DNA from 3 places in the Caproicibacterium lactatifermentans genome. Region 2 is predicted to be linked to each of the others. Evidence: predicted binding sites of a transcription regulator. Region 2 holds the regulator's gene; each other region holds the start of a gene.
The links. The regulator HrcA, encoded in region 2, represses chaperone genes, less so after heat shock. The targets are predictions, from matches to a motif close to TGTTAGCACTCNNNNNNNNNGAGTGCTAACA.

Region 1 (4,728 bases), 520 kb from region 2:
AAGCAAATTCACTCTGCCGCACTGGACCAGTACATACAGCAGTATGTCAATGCCAATGCCGAGCCGGAGGAAAGCTACAAAATTGTGCGTACCAAGCACTTTGTGGTGAAGCCGATGAGCGTAGATGAAGCGATTCTGCAGATGAACATGCTGGAGCATCAGTTCTTTATGTTCCGCAATCAGGACACCGAGCAGATTAACGTGGTCTATCGCCGCAAGGCCGGCAACTATGGTCTTCTGGAGCCGGAAAATCCGGCAGATGACGAATGAATCATACTTTTACAAAAGACAGATAAACAAGGCGGGGCCGGGGACAAACCGGCCTCTCTTGCTGTCTGCAGGAGGATATATGGAAGATTTTAAGTTAACAGCCCCATGCCTTTTGGGTGTGGAGGGCCTTGTCAGCAGGGAACTGCGCGATATGGGTGCACAGAATGTGCAGGCACAAAATGGTCATGTACTGTTCGACGGCACCCCGCAGATGCTGGTACGGGCCAATCTATGTTCCCGTTTTGCGGAACGGATACAGGTGGAAATGGGTACATTTCCTGCCTGTACGTTTGACCAGCTTTTTGAGGGCGTGCGTGCTCTGCCATGGGAATGCTGGATAGGCAGGGAGGACGCGTTCCCCGTCAAGGGGCATTGCCTTTCTTCTCAGCTGCACAGTGTGCCGGACTGCCAGAAAATCATCAAAAAGGCGATTGTGGAACGTTTGAAAAACCGTTACCATGTCAGCTGGTTTAAGGAAAGCGGCAATTTGTATCAGGTGCAGTTCCTGATTATGAAAGACCAGGTGCGTGTTATGCTGGACACTTCCGGCATTGGCCTGCACAAGCGAGGTTACCGGAGAAAGGCGGCACAGGCACCGATTAAGGAAACGCTGGCGGCGGCGCTGGCGGCCTTGTCCCGTGTGCGTACGGACGCAAACCTATATGACCCCTGCTGCGGTTCCGGTACCATCTTGATTGAATCGGCTATGTATGCCATGCATATGGCACCCGGTCTGCGTCGTCACTTCACGGCCCAGCAGTGGCCGCAGATTCCGGAAGAACTGTGGGAGCAGGAGCGCGGACGTGCACAGGACCTTATCCTGTGGGACGCGGCTTTTACCGGCTACGGCAGTGATATTAATGAGGAAGCGGTTCAGCTGACGCTGGAAAATGCCCGCAAGGCCGGTGTCGGTGACCGCATTCAGGCACGGCAGGCAGATTTGGCCGATTTTGCCCCGCAGACGGAGCATGGCTGTGTCATTTGCAACCCGCCTTATGGCGAACGCCTTCTGGACCTTAAACAGGCAGAAGCCTTGTACCGCAACATGGGCCAAGTTTTTCCGGCACGCCGCGGTTGGAATTATACTGTTATTTGTTCCGATGAAATTTTTGAGCACTGCTTTGGACGGAAAGCCGATAAAAGCCGCAAACTGTATAATGGCATGATTAAATGCCGTGCCTATATGTTCTATAAGCATCCATAAAAGGGAATATACGTATGGAATCTTGGCACTCTAAGAAAAAGAGTGCCATTTTTATTCCAAATTAGAACCAAAAGGCACTTTAATTGTAAATAATTTGTGAAGTCGGAACTTTTTTTGAAAAAGGACTTGATTTTTCGGAAAAATCGGCTAAAATAATGTTTAGCACTCAGGGAAAGCGAGTGCTAAACTAACTAGTAAATAATTTCTACCATGTAACTGTTAAGGAGGATGCATTTTTATGACAATTAAACCTTTGTCCGACAGAATCCTGATTAAAATGGAACCCGCAGAAGAAACCACAAAAAGTGGTATTTTGCTGACCGGCTCTGCAAAAGAGAAGCCTCAGGTCGCTGACGTTGTTGCAGTTGGCCCTGGCGGATTGGTAGACGGCAAGGAAGTTAAGATGACTGTTAAGGTCGGCGACCGTGTACTGACCAGCAAGTATTCCGGCACCGAAGTGAAGGTCGACGGCGAAGATTACACCATTGTTCGTCAGTCCGATGTTCTGGCAGTTGTCGAATAATTTTTGAATACCTGGTGCTGCAGGATGTTGCAGACACCGAACAATACATTTGGAGGTATGAAGTATGTCGAAACAGATTATTTACGGCGAAGACGCACGCAAGGCTTTGATGAAAGGCGTCGATAAGCTTTCTGATACCGTTAAGATTACCCTCGGCCCGAAGGGCCGCAACGTTGTGCTGGACAAAAAGTACGGTGCACCGCTCATCACTAATGATGGTGTAACCATTGCCAAAGAGATTGAATTGGAAGACCCCTTTGAGAACATGGGTGCACAGCTGGTTAAAGAAGTCGCTACGAAGACAAACGATGTTGCGGGCGACGGCACCACAACTGCTACTGTTTTGGCACAGGCTCTCATTCATGAAGGCATGAAGAATGTTACCGCCGGTGCAAGCCCGATGGCAATCCGCAGCGGCATGCAGGAAGCTGTTGATATAGCTGTTGAGGCAATTAAGAAGAACAGCCAGGCTGTCAAGGGCAAGGATGACATTGCGCGTGTTGCAACCGTTTCTTCCTCTAGCTCCTTTGTCGGCAACCTGATTGCTGACGCAATGGAGAAGGTCACCAGCGATGGCGTCATCACCATTGAAGAGTCCAAGACTGCTGAAACTTACAGCGAAGTCGTAGAAGGCATGATGTTTGACCGCGGCTATGTTTCCCCATACCTCGTCACCGATACCGACAAAATGACCTGCGAACTGGACGACCCGTACATCATCATCACCGATAAGAAGATTTCCTCATTCCAGGAGATTCTGCCGCTGCTCGAAAAGATTGTCAACACCGGCAAGAAGTTCCTCATCATTGCGGACGACGTTGAGGGCGATGCCCTGACGAACCTGCTGCTCAACAAGCTGCGCGGTACCCTGAGCTTCTGCGCTGTGAAGGCACCGGGCTTCGGCGACCGCCGCAAGGAAATGCTGGAAGATATCGCTACCCTGACCGGCGGCAAGGTCATCAGCTCCGACTTGGGCGTTGAGTTCAAGGACGTTGAACTGAATATGCTGGGCCGTGCACGTCAGGTTAAGGTTGACAAAGAGAACACCATCATTGTCGACGGCTGCGGCGACAAGAAGGACATTGAAGCCCGTGAGGACCAGATTCGTGCACAGATTAGCGAAACCACCTCTGACTTTGACCGTGAGAAGCTGCAGGAGCGCCTGGCAAAACTGGCCGGCGGCGTAGCAGTTATCAAGGTCGGTGCTGCAACCGAAGTGGAAATGAAGGAAAAGAAGCTGCGCATTGAGGATGCTTTGAATTCCACAAAGGCAGCTGTTGAAGAGGGAATCGTTGCCGGCGGCGGCACTGCTTTGGTCAATGCTATGCCAGCAGTTGAAAAACTGCTGGCTAGCAAGTCCGGCGATGAGAAGACCGGCGTTTCCATCGTGCTGAAAGCTCTGGAAGAGCCAATTCGTCAGATTGTCGCGAATGCTGGCATGGAAGGCTCCGTCGTTCTGGAGAACATCAAGAAGGAAAACAAGGTCGGCTATGGCTTTAACGCTGCAGACGGCACATATGGCGGTATGCTCTCCTTCGGTGTTGTTGACCCAACAAAGGTTACCCGTTCTGCTCTGCAGAATGCTGCTTCTGTTGCTGAAACCGTGCTGACAACAGAATCTCTGATTACTGATAAGCCGGAACCCAAGGCTCCGGCTGCCCCGGCTGCTGACCCGAACATGGGCGGCGGAATGTACTAATTCAAATATACGACTCTGCAAAGAAGTCATGTATTTTTTACCAGTGGCAGGAAAGCCGCTGCAGTGTGCCTGCGAAAAGGTGCGCTGCGGCGGCTTTTTTGTGCTTCCTGTCCTTTCTAGCCCGCATCTTTCAGGCAAAAATCATTGCAATCCCAGTATGATTGTTCTATAATAAAAGCATCAGTGGTGAAAGGTGGTGGAAAGTGGTTCCCTTTCTATGTAAAGTGGTTCCCTTTCCATATGGTAAAGAATTATGTTGATAGGTGAATACCAACATAATATTGACGCCAAAGGGCGTGTGATTGTACCTTCCAAATTCCGGGAGGATTTGGGGGAGCATTTTTATATCGCCAAGGGTCTTGACCATTGCCTTTTCGTCTTTTCACCGAAAGAATGGGAACGCCTGCAGGAAAAAGTTTGTGCCATGCCAATCAGCAAGGCCCGCGGACTGCAGCGTTTCTTCTTCTCCGGCGCGGCGGAAGTCATGCCGGACAAGCAGGGCCGTATCCTTATCCCACAGCCGCTGCGTGACCATGCCAGCTTGACACGAGACGTCACCTTTATTGGTGCCGCCAGCCGGGCGGAAATTTGGAACACAGACGCGTGGAACGCCTTTAACAACAACCTGACCGATGAAAGCATTGCAGAGGCAATGGATGAATTGGACCTGTAAGAAAAGCAGATGGAGGCAGCATGGAATTTGAGCATATCCCGGTTTTGTTTCACGAGACGATTGAAAGTCTCGCGGTGCAGCCGGATGGACGCTATATTGATGGTACAGCAGGCGGCGGCGGCCATAGCGGGGCAATTTTAAAGCAACTGACCGGTACCGGACGGCTGCTTTCCATTGACCGTGACCCAGATGCCATTGCTGCCTGCCGGGAACGCTTTGCGGACAACCCCCACAGCATTCTGCGGCAGGGAAACTTTTCGGATATGCTGACACTGGCTGAAGAGGAGAAAATGCTTCCGGTGAACGGCGTTTTGCTGGATTTGGGCGTTTCTTCTCATCAGCTGGACGATGCAGAGCGT
Region 2 (4,728 bases):
CGGAGAACATTGCCTTCTGCAGTTCGTCGGACTTTGCCTTAATGTCAGCTGTATCGGTGCCCTTGTTGGCTTCCTTCAGGGCATTAATCTTTGTCTCCAGCTCGCTCTTATCGGCGGCATCAATCTTGCTGCCGCTATCGGAGATAAGTTTTTCTGCTGTATAGACCATCTGCTCCGCGCTGTTCTTGGTATCGACTTCTTCACGGTGCTTCTTGTCCTCTGCCGCATACTTTTCAGCATCTTTCACAGCCTTGTCAATGTCGTCCTTGCTCATGTTGGAGGAAGAAGAAATTGTGATGTGCTGCTCTTTACCGGTGCCCATATCCTTTGCGGAAACATTGACAATGCCGTTGGCATCAATATCAAAGGTGACTTCAATCTGAGGAATGCCGCGCGGTGCCGGAGCAATGCCGTCCAGCTTAAAAATACCCAGCTGTTTGTTGTCACGGGCAAATTCACGTTCACCCTGCAGGACATTGATTTCGACCTGTGTCTGGCCGTCCGCAGCAGTGGAGAAAACCTGGCTCTTCTTGGTCGGGATTGTTGTATTACGGTCAATGACCTTAGTCATAACACCGCCCATGGTTTCAACGCCCAAAGACAGCGGTGTGACATCCAGCAGCAGCAATCCTTCAACCTCGCCGCCCAGAACGCCTGCCTGCAGAGCGGCGCCGATAGCAACACATTCATCCGGGTTAATGCCCTTGAAAGGCTCCTTGCCGGTAGCCTTCTTAACAGCTTCCTGTACAGCAGGAACACGGGAAGAACCGCCGACCAGCAGGACCTTGTTCAGGTCACCGAAGGACAGGCCGGCATCTTTCATCGCCTGCTGCACCGGGCCCATGGTCTTTTCGACCAGGTCTGCGGTCAGTTCGTCGAACTTTGCGCGCGACAATGTCATATCCAAATGTTTCGGGCCAGTTGCATCGGCCGTGATGAATGGCAGGTTAATCTGTGTGCTGGTCATGCCGGAAAGTTCAATCTTTGCCTTTTCTGCCGCTTCTTTCAGGCGCTGAATAGCCATCTTGTCATTGGAAAGGTCAATACCGTTTTCCTTCTTGAACTCGCCAATCATCCAGTCCATGATGCGCTTATCAAAGTCATCGCCGCCCAGACGGTTATTGCCTGCGGTAGCCAAAACCTCCTGCACACCATCGCCCATTTCAATAATGGAAACATCGAAGGTGCCGCCGCCAAGGTCATACACCATAATCTTCTGTTCGTCGCCCTTGTCAATGCCATAGGACAAAGCCGCGGCCGTCGGTTCGTTGATAATACGCTTAACATCCAGGCCTGCAATCTTGCCGGCATCCTTGGTTGCCTGGCGCTGAGAATCCGTAAAGTATGCCGGTACGGTGATAACTGCATTGCTGACCGAAGAACCCAAATAAGCTTCTGCATCCGCCTTCAGCTTCTGCAGAATCATCGCGCTGATTTCCTGCGGAGTGTACTGCTTGTCATCAATGGTTACTTTATAGTCAGAGCCCATCTCACGCTTAATGGAACTTACGGTGCGGTCCGGGTTTGCAATGGCCTGCCGCTTTGCGGCCTGGCCGACAATGCGCTCGCCGTCTTTTTTAAAAGCAACAATGGAAGGGGTTGTGCGGGCACCCTCAGCATTGGGGATAACAACCGGCTTACCGCCTTCAATAACAGCAACGCAGGAGTTGGTCGTGCCTAAGTCAATACCAATGGTCTTACTCATAATGAATACCTCCAGTTTAACCACACTTACGGGATTCGGTAAAATATTTTTTTAATGATGATAAAATGTATATCTTCCGGCTTTCACCGGTCTCTGGAACTAGTTCGCGACTTTGACCATCGCGTGGCGGACCACTTTGTCCCCCAGCATATAGCCCTGCTGGTAAACTTCCGCAATCACATTTTCGCCAAGAGTGTCGTCCTCCGTATGGGAAACCGCGTTGTGCAGCTGTGCATCAAATTTTTCCCCTGCCTTGCCCATCGGCTCTACACCGAGTTTTTCAAGGGTGGAAAGCATTTGTTTCTGCACCATTTCAATGCCTTTGCGCAGATCCTCTGTGGAACACTCGGCCTGTCCCAGCGCACGCTCCAGATTGTCAGCCACCGGCAGGAACTCCTTTACGGTGTCCGCTGTAGCGCTGGCATACAGTGCGTTTTTCTCGCGCTCTGTGCGTTTGCGGTAGTTGTCATACTCGGCCGCGGTGCGCATCAGCCGGTCTTTCTGCTGGTCCGCTTCCATTTTGAAAGCAGCCAAGTCATTCTGCAGTTTTTCCAGCTTTTCTTTCAGTTCCTTGTTTTCTTTTTTGCTGGCCTTTCCAGCCGGTTTGTCTTTCTGGTCCTCAGCGGGCTCAGACGGCTTCGGTTCCTCTTTCTGGGGCTGTTCGGTTTCCGGCGCTGTTTTCTGCTGTGGCTCGTTTTCTTCGGCGCCTTGTGTTTCCTTTTTTTCTTCGGTACTCAAAGTCCCATCTACCCCCTTCATCTATGCAATCCAAAATTTCTGGGAATTGTCTTCCTTTTACTGCCAGTCTATCAGCTCTGTCAGCATACGGCCAACATTGCGGGCAACATAATCAATGCTGCCAATCAGTTTCGGGTAATCCATGCGCATCGGCCCCAGCACGGCGATTGCACCGGCATCCTGTTGGTGCACCGCATAATGCGCCACAATCAGCCCGGTTCCGCGCAGTGCGGACACGCCGCTCTCATTTCCCAAATACACACGGGAACCGGACCTGCGCAGCAAACCATATACTTGCTGCGGCTGCGACAGATAGCGCATCATGCGCCGCAGGTCATCCGCACCCAGTTCCGGAAAAAACAGCAGGTTTGTCTGGCCGTCCATGCACACGTCACTGCCCATTGCTTCCCTGGCCGCATCCTGCAGGGCCATCAGCGCACTGCTCATCAGCAGCGCCGTATCGCCCATGGACGCACCCATTGTCTGGATATACGCTGGTGTAATGCTGCGCACCGGCCGTCCGGCAAGGCTTTCATTAAACACACGGAAAAACACACGCAGAATTTCCGGCGAAAGCTCAAAGCCGCAGTGGAACACACGGCTGTGCATCGTGCCGGAAGTCGTCATCAAAATCAGCATGGCCGTATGACGGCTGGTCTGTACGAACTGAATGCCGGCCACTGCCGCGGCACTGCCGCTCGGTGTAGTTGTAATCGCTGCCATGTGGCTGATGCCCGCCAACGTGCGGGCCACGCCGTCCAGCAGTTTTTCCGGGTCGTAGGCACTGGGCAGCAGCAGCGCATCAATAAAGTGGCGTTCTTCCGGTGTAACACTGGCCGGCTTCATCAGCTCATCCAGGTACAGCCGATATCCCTGCTCGCTGGGCACCCGCCCGGCGGAGGTGTGCGGCTGGTCCAACAGGCCCATCGCCGCCAAGTCACTCATCTCGTTGCGCACTGTTGCGCTGGACACGGAAAAGTCCAAATTGTCACACAGGACCTTGCTGCCCACCGGTTCGCCCGAAACCATATACAGCTCAATAATTGCCGACAGGATTTTCTGCTTGCGCGGTGTCAATTCCATATCCTCACCCTCTTTTGTAGTTAGCACTCTATGCTTATGAGTGCTAACTGCATTACTTAATGTATCATTACTTTGCCCCTGTGTCAATAGGTTAATTGTAAATACATTATGAATTTGTAGACTTTCATAAAAAAAGCGCCCATTTGGGGCGCGGTTTTTACCGTTCACAGTTCCTCCAACAAATCCGCCAGCAGCGGATTTGAAACCAGAAATCCCCGCCGTGTCAGCCGCAGGCTCTCCGGTGATACCTGTGTCAGGCCGGCCGGCACATATCGCTGTGCTGTCCGCCGCATGGCATCCGGAATACCATGCCCAAAGCGCTTCCGACAGTCAGCTTCCCGCAGGCCAGCCGTCAGCCGCAGGCGCAGCATGGCGTATTCCGCAAACGAGCCCGCCGGTATTTCTGCATCTTCTTCCGGCAGCGGTGCCTCCCCTGCCAAAAAGCCCCGCAGTGAGCGTGGCCAGTAAAAGCGTTTTCCGCCGAAATAGGAATGTGCCGCCGGACCAAGCCCCAGGTATGGTGCAAGGTCCCAATATTTTAGGTTGTGGCGGCTCTCTTGTCCGGGCCGCGCAAAGTTGCTGATTTCATACTGCCGCAGGCCGCCTTTCTCCGCTAGACTGCATGCTTTTTCATACAGTTCCGCGGCCTTGTCATCGTCCGGCAGGTCCATCTGCTCCCGCCGCTGCCAGTAAGCTGTGTGCGGCTCTATCCGCAGAAGGTACATGGATAGGTGCGTCACGCCTGCCTGCAAACAAAACTGCACGCTTTTTTGCAGGGTTTCTGCCGTCTGTCCCGGCACCGCCAGCATCAGGTCCAGCGAAACATTCGCAATGCCCGCCCGGTGTGCGTCTTCTACGGCCCGTGCCGCATCCTGCGCCGTATGCTGTCTGCCCAGCAGCCGCAGTTCCCGTTCATCCGCGCTCTGTAAGCCCAGCGATACACGATTTACTCCGGCAGCATGTACCTGCTCAAACAGCGGCTGCAGCTCGCCGTCCGGATTCGCTTCCAGCGTGATTTCCGCATTTTCCAACCCGAAAGCCTGTCGAGCCGCCGTCAAAATACGGCACAGCCGCTCCGCCCCCAGCAGGCTCGGTGTACCGCCGCCAAAATAAAGAGTGTCCGCTGTCATGTCCGGATATTCCAACTTGTATTTTTTTATTTCTTCAATAATACGATTCGTATATAAATTCATCGTGCGGTC
Region 3 (4,728 bases), 600 kb from region 2:
GAATATTACTCTGCCGGACAGCGTGATGAAAACCGGCAAGGACGTAAGCAGCGCTGCATAACTTAGAAAGTCACATAGGGGTGCCCCGCGGCTGCGGCTGCGGGGTATTTCCATTGCCATACAGGAATTTTTACAAAATGAGGAGACCAGTTTTATGGATATTGCAAATTTCTTCGGTGCACTGCACGGCGCAGTGGCGCAGGGCGTCATATGGAGCATTATGACGCTGGGCGTATACATTACCTTCCGAATTCTGGATTTTCCGGATATGACCGTTGACGGCAGCTTCGCCACAGGCGGTTCCGTGGCGGCCATGCTGGTCGGGCTGCATGGTGTCAACCCATTTGTGGCACTGCTGGCGGCGATGGGTGCCGGTATGCTGTGCGGCTTTATTACAGGCTTTTTAACAACAAAAATGAAAATACCGGGCATTCTTGCCGGTATCCTGACAATGACAGCGTTGTATTCCATCAATATCCGCGTTATGGGCGGTGCCATGGTTCCGCTGAACGGTGTAGATACGGTGGATACCATTGTGCGGCACTGGATTCCCAGCCTAAGCCCCAAAAACTGCCAGCTGCTTCTGGGCGGCATTCTGGCGGCAGCCATTATTGTGCTTCTGTACTGGTTCTTCGGTACGGAGCTGGGCAGTTCCATCCGTGCAACGGGCAACAACCCCTACATGGTGCGCTCTCTGGGTGTTAACACTGACAGTATGACGATGATTGCGCTGGTTATCAGCAACGGACTGGTGGCGCTTTCCGGCGGCCTGTTCGCACAGGTACAGGGTTCCGCTTCTGTGGATATGGGCGTTGGCACCATCGTTATCGGCTTGGCGTCCGTCATTATCGGCGAAGTGGTGCTGGGGCGCCGCGTCAGTTTTATGCTGCGGCTGATCTGTATGGTGCTGGGCTCGATTATTTACCGTGCGGTGATTGCCATTGTTCTGTTCTTTGGTCTGCGCAGCACGGACATGAAGCTGATTACCGCTATCATTGTAGCAGTGGCACTGTTTGTGCCGAAAGTGAAAAAGGACGTTACCCGCTGGAATGCTATCCGCAGGGAAAAGCAGGAACCGGTACCCGTGCCGGACGGCACAGACGGCCTGTACAAAGCGAACAAACCGGACGAAAGGGAGTGAGAAGATGCTGCAGCTGACAAATGTATGCAAGACATTTAACAAAGGGACTGTCAATGAAAAGCGTGCGCTTACAAATATTACCCTGCACCTGCAGCCCGGCGATTTTGTGACCATTATTGGCGGCAACGGCGCTGGAAAAAGTACGCTGCTGAACTTAATTGCAGGTGCTTTCCCATGCGACAGCGGCAGCATCGTGCTGGACAGCGTCGATGTTACCCGCCTGCCGGAGCACAAGCGTGCAAAGTATTTGGGGCGCGTGTTCCAGGACCCTATGCGCGGTACAGCCGGAGATATGAATATTGAAGAGAATTTGGCAATGGCCTACCGCCGTGGAAAATCCCGCACCCTGCGCTGGGGCATTACCAGTGAAGAACGCACTTTGTATAAAGAAAGACTGAAAGTTTTGGACCTCGGACTAGAGAATCGCCTAACCAGTAAAGTTGGACTGCTTTCCGGCGGCCAGCGGCAGGCACTGACACTGTTGATGGCAACACTGCAGAAGCCGCAGCTGCTGCTATTGGATGAACACACTGCGGCACTGGACCCGAAAACGGCGGATACGGTGTTGCAGCAGACCAAAAAAATTGTAGAAGAACAGAATTTAACAGCGATGATGGTGACGCACAATATGCGGCAGGCCATTGAACTGGGAAACCGTATCATCATGATGGGCAGCGGACATATTCTGTTCGATATTGGCGGGGAAGAGAAAAAGCATCTGAAAGTGGATGACCTTCTTAAACGCTTTCAGACAGCAGAAGGCCATGAGCTGGACAACGACCGCATGCTGCTTTCCTGATTTTTCTTTCTTGTCTTGTATAGAAAAGGCCGCTGTGACGAGGGAAAAAGTCACAGCGGCCTTTTTTTCTGCGCTGACATCACACATATCATGGGCAGAAAGAAAGTTCCTTTTGGAAATGACTGTGCTGCAGAAGATGCAAAACGAAGCAGACAGTAAAAATGCATTTGTCACCGCCTAACCGGCCGCTGCTACGACCCGGAACTGCCACCGTCCGCACATCGCGTCTTTTAATTCCTATAAGACAATTAAGTAAAAGGTACGAAAGGGGAAATGCTATGAGAGGGGAATTTCCACCAAAATGGCGGTGCGATGCAGACTGTTTGACCTCGGCGATGCGGCCGGCTGACGCGGATAACAACCAATGACAACCTCCATGCCATGTGCTTTTATCAAAAGCGCGGCTTTGACATGGTGCAGATTTTCCGCAATGCCGTGCAGGCATCATGCCGGTTAAAGCCGTCTATTCCACTGACCGGCGACTTTGATATTCCCATTCGTCACGAAATTGAAAAGGTCCTGTAAGAGAGGAGAAATGCCATTGCGGTACAAAAAGGAAATTACTTTAAAAGACGGACAGGACTGCCTTCTGCGCAGCGCTGTTGCAGAAGATGCACAGGAGATTTTAGAGCATCAGCGTATTACTTCCGCAGAAACAGACTTTATGGCGCGTTATCCGGACGAGATATGCGATACACCGGAAAAGGAAGCATACCTTCTGCAAGCCGTGGAGGCAGACCCGCACAGCATTATGCTGTCTGCTTTTGTCAGCGGAAATCTGGCGGGCAGTGCGAGTGTTTTTACGGATAAAGTGCATTCCCGCTGTGGTCACCGCGGTGATTTCGGCATTTCCGTAAAACAGAAATACTGGAATGAGGGCATTGGCTCCGCGCTGCTGCAGGCGTGTTTGGAGGCAGCCCAGAGAGCCGGACTGGAACAGGTGGAGCTGGGTGTGGTGGATACTAACCTGCGCGCTTTTCACCTGTACCGCAGGTTTGGGTTCCAAATTTATGGGATGCTGCCCAATGCATTTCGCTATCGGGACGGCAGCTATGCCGGTGAATATGAGATGGTATGCAAATTTTCCGAACAGAAATAAAATAACAAGGGAACGCTGGTGCGTTTTGTGTTCCGCAGAATGTTCGCGCCGCAGCAAAATGCAGCGGCATAAAAAGGCAAAAATCGTTTTTGACGAAGTATTCACAATTTGTTTATTGAAATTTTCCAGCGAATGGTTTACAATGGATTTAGCACTTGACGAAGCAGAGTGCTAAAAACAAGAATCAGAGGCGGTATTGCAATGAAACAGTTTAAGGCAGAGTCAAAACGTCTTTTGGACTTGATGATTAACTCTATTTACACGCACAAGGAAATCTTCATGCGCGAACTAATCAGCAACGCAAGTGATGCGATAGATAAGATGTATTATCGGTCCCTGCAGGAAAACGACACGGGCCTTTCCCGTGACGATTTCAAAATTCACATTGCACTGGACAAACCGGGCCGCAAAATTATTATTGAGGATAACGGCTGCGGCATGACAAAGGACGACATGGAAAAGGACCTCGGCACTATCGCCAAGTCCGGCTCCCTCGCCTTTAAGCAGGAAAACAAAGACAAAAAGAACGATAATAACATCGATATCATCGGTCAGTTCGGTGTTGGCTTTTATGCGGCCTTTATGGTGGCAAAGCAGGTTACAGTGGAAAGCAAAGCCTACGGCAGCGATGAAGCATGGTGCTGGCAGAGCAGCGGTGCGGAGGGATACACTGTGGACCCCTGTGAAAAAGCAGAGCGCGGCACAAAAATCACACTGGACCTGAAGGACAATACAGACGACGACAATTACGACACATACCTTGACCAGTACACGATTAAGAACCTCATTAAGAAATACAGCGACTATATCCGCTATCCTATTCGCATGGATATGCAGAAGAGCCGCCAAAAACCAAAGCCGGAAAATGCTCCTAAGGACTATAAGCCGGAGTATGAGGACTATACCGAAGTGGAAACACTGAACTCCATGGTCCCCTTATGGCGGAAGAACAAAAACGAGGTAAAGCCGGAAGAGTACAACAGCTTCTATAAAAACAAGTTCGGCGACTATGAGGACCCGCTTAAGGTGATTCACAGCTACAACGAAGGTGTAGCTACTTACACAGCACTGCTGTTTATTCCGGCACGCGCCAGCTATGACTACTACACCCGTGACTATGAAAAGGGATTGCAGCTGTACAGCAACGGCGTGCTCATTATGGACAAATGTTCCGACCTGCTGCCGGACTGCTTCAGCTTTGTACGCGGCCTTGTCGACAGCCAGGACCTGAGCCTCAACATTTCCCGTGAAACGCTGCAGCATGACCACCAGCTGCATATTATTGAGGGCCGTCTGGAAAAGAAGATTAAGTCTGAACTGCTGAATATGCTGAAAAACGACCGCGAAAAGTACGAGCAGTTCTATAAAGCCTTTGGTCTGCAGCTGAAGTACGGTGTTTACAGCGACTTCGGTCAGCACAAAGAACTGCTGCAGGACTTGCTGCTGTTCTACTCCAGCAGTGAAAAGAAACTGGTTACCCTGCAGGAGTATGTGGACCGTATGAAGCCGGACCAGAAGAACATTTACTATGCCTGCGGTGAAACGACCGCCAAAGTGGATATGCTGCCGCAGACCGAGGCGGTTAAGGACAAGGGGTACGAGATTCTGTACCTGACCAGCCCCGTGGACGAGTTTGCTCTGCGTGCTCTGATGAAGTACGACGACAAAGAGTTCAAGTCTGTTTCAGAC

Region 1: GJQ69_RS03145 (co-chaperone GroES) is a predicted target of HrcA. The motif match lies at 1,632-1,662, and genes of this name have one in related genera.
Region 3: htpG (molecular chaperone HtpG) is a predicted target of HrcA. The motif match lies at 3,186-3,216, and genes of this name have one in related genera.

The regions. Positions count from the first base shown of each region.
Region 1 covers NZ_CP046051.1:648,594-653,321, forward strand. Annotated here, with positions in the region: gene hpf (ribosome hibernation-promoting factor, HPF/YfiA family) at 1-270, shown strand, start outside; gene GJQ69_RS03140 (THUMP domain-containing class I SAM-dependent RNA methyltransferase) at 350-1,474, shown strand; gene GJQ69_RS03145 (co-chaperone GroES) at 1,713-1,997, shown strand; gene groL (chaperonin GroEL) at 2,062-3,696, shown strand; gene mraZ (division/cell wall cluster transcriptional repressor MraZ) at 3,950-4,369, shown strand; gene rsmH (16S rRNA (cytosine(1402)-N(4))-methyltransferase RsmH) at 4,390-4,728, shown strand, end outside.
Region 2 covers NZ_CP046051.1:127,415-132,142, reverse strand. Annotated here, with positions in the region: gene dnaK (molecular chaperone DnaK) at 1-1,705, opposite strand, end outside; gene grpE (nucleotide exchange factor GrpE) at 1,805-2,464, opposite strand; gene hrcA (heat-inducible transcriptional repressor HrcA) at 2,501-3,526, opposite strand; gene hemW (radical SAM family heme chaperone HemW) at 3,691-4,728, opposite strand, start outside.
Region 3 covers NZ_CP046051.1:729,340-734,067, forward strand. Annotated here, with positions in the region: gene GJQ69_RS03520 (ABC transporter substrate-binding protein) at 1-61, shown strand, start outside; gene GJQ69_RS03525 (ABC transporter permease) at 155-1,141, shown strand; gene GJQ69_RS03530 (ABC transporter ATP-binding protein) at 1,146-1,940, shown strand; gene GJQ69_RS03535 (hypothetical protein) at 2,322-2,465, shown strand; gene GJQ69_RS03540 (GNAT family N-acetyltransferase) at 2,482-3,039, shown strand; gene htpG (molecular chaperone HtpG) at 3,235-4,728, shown strand, end outside.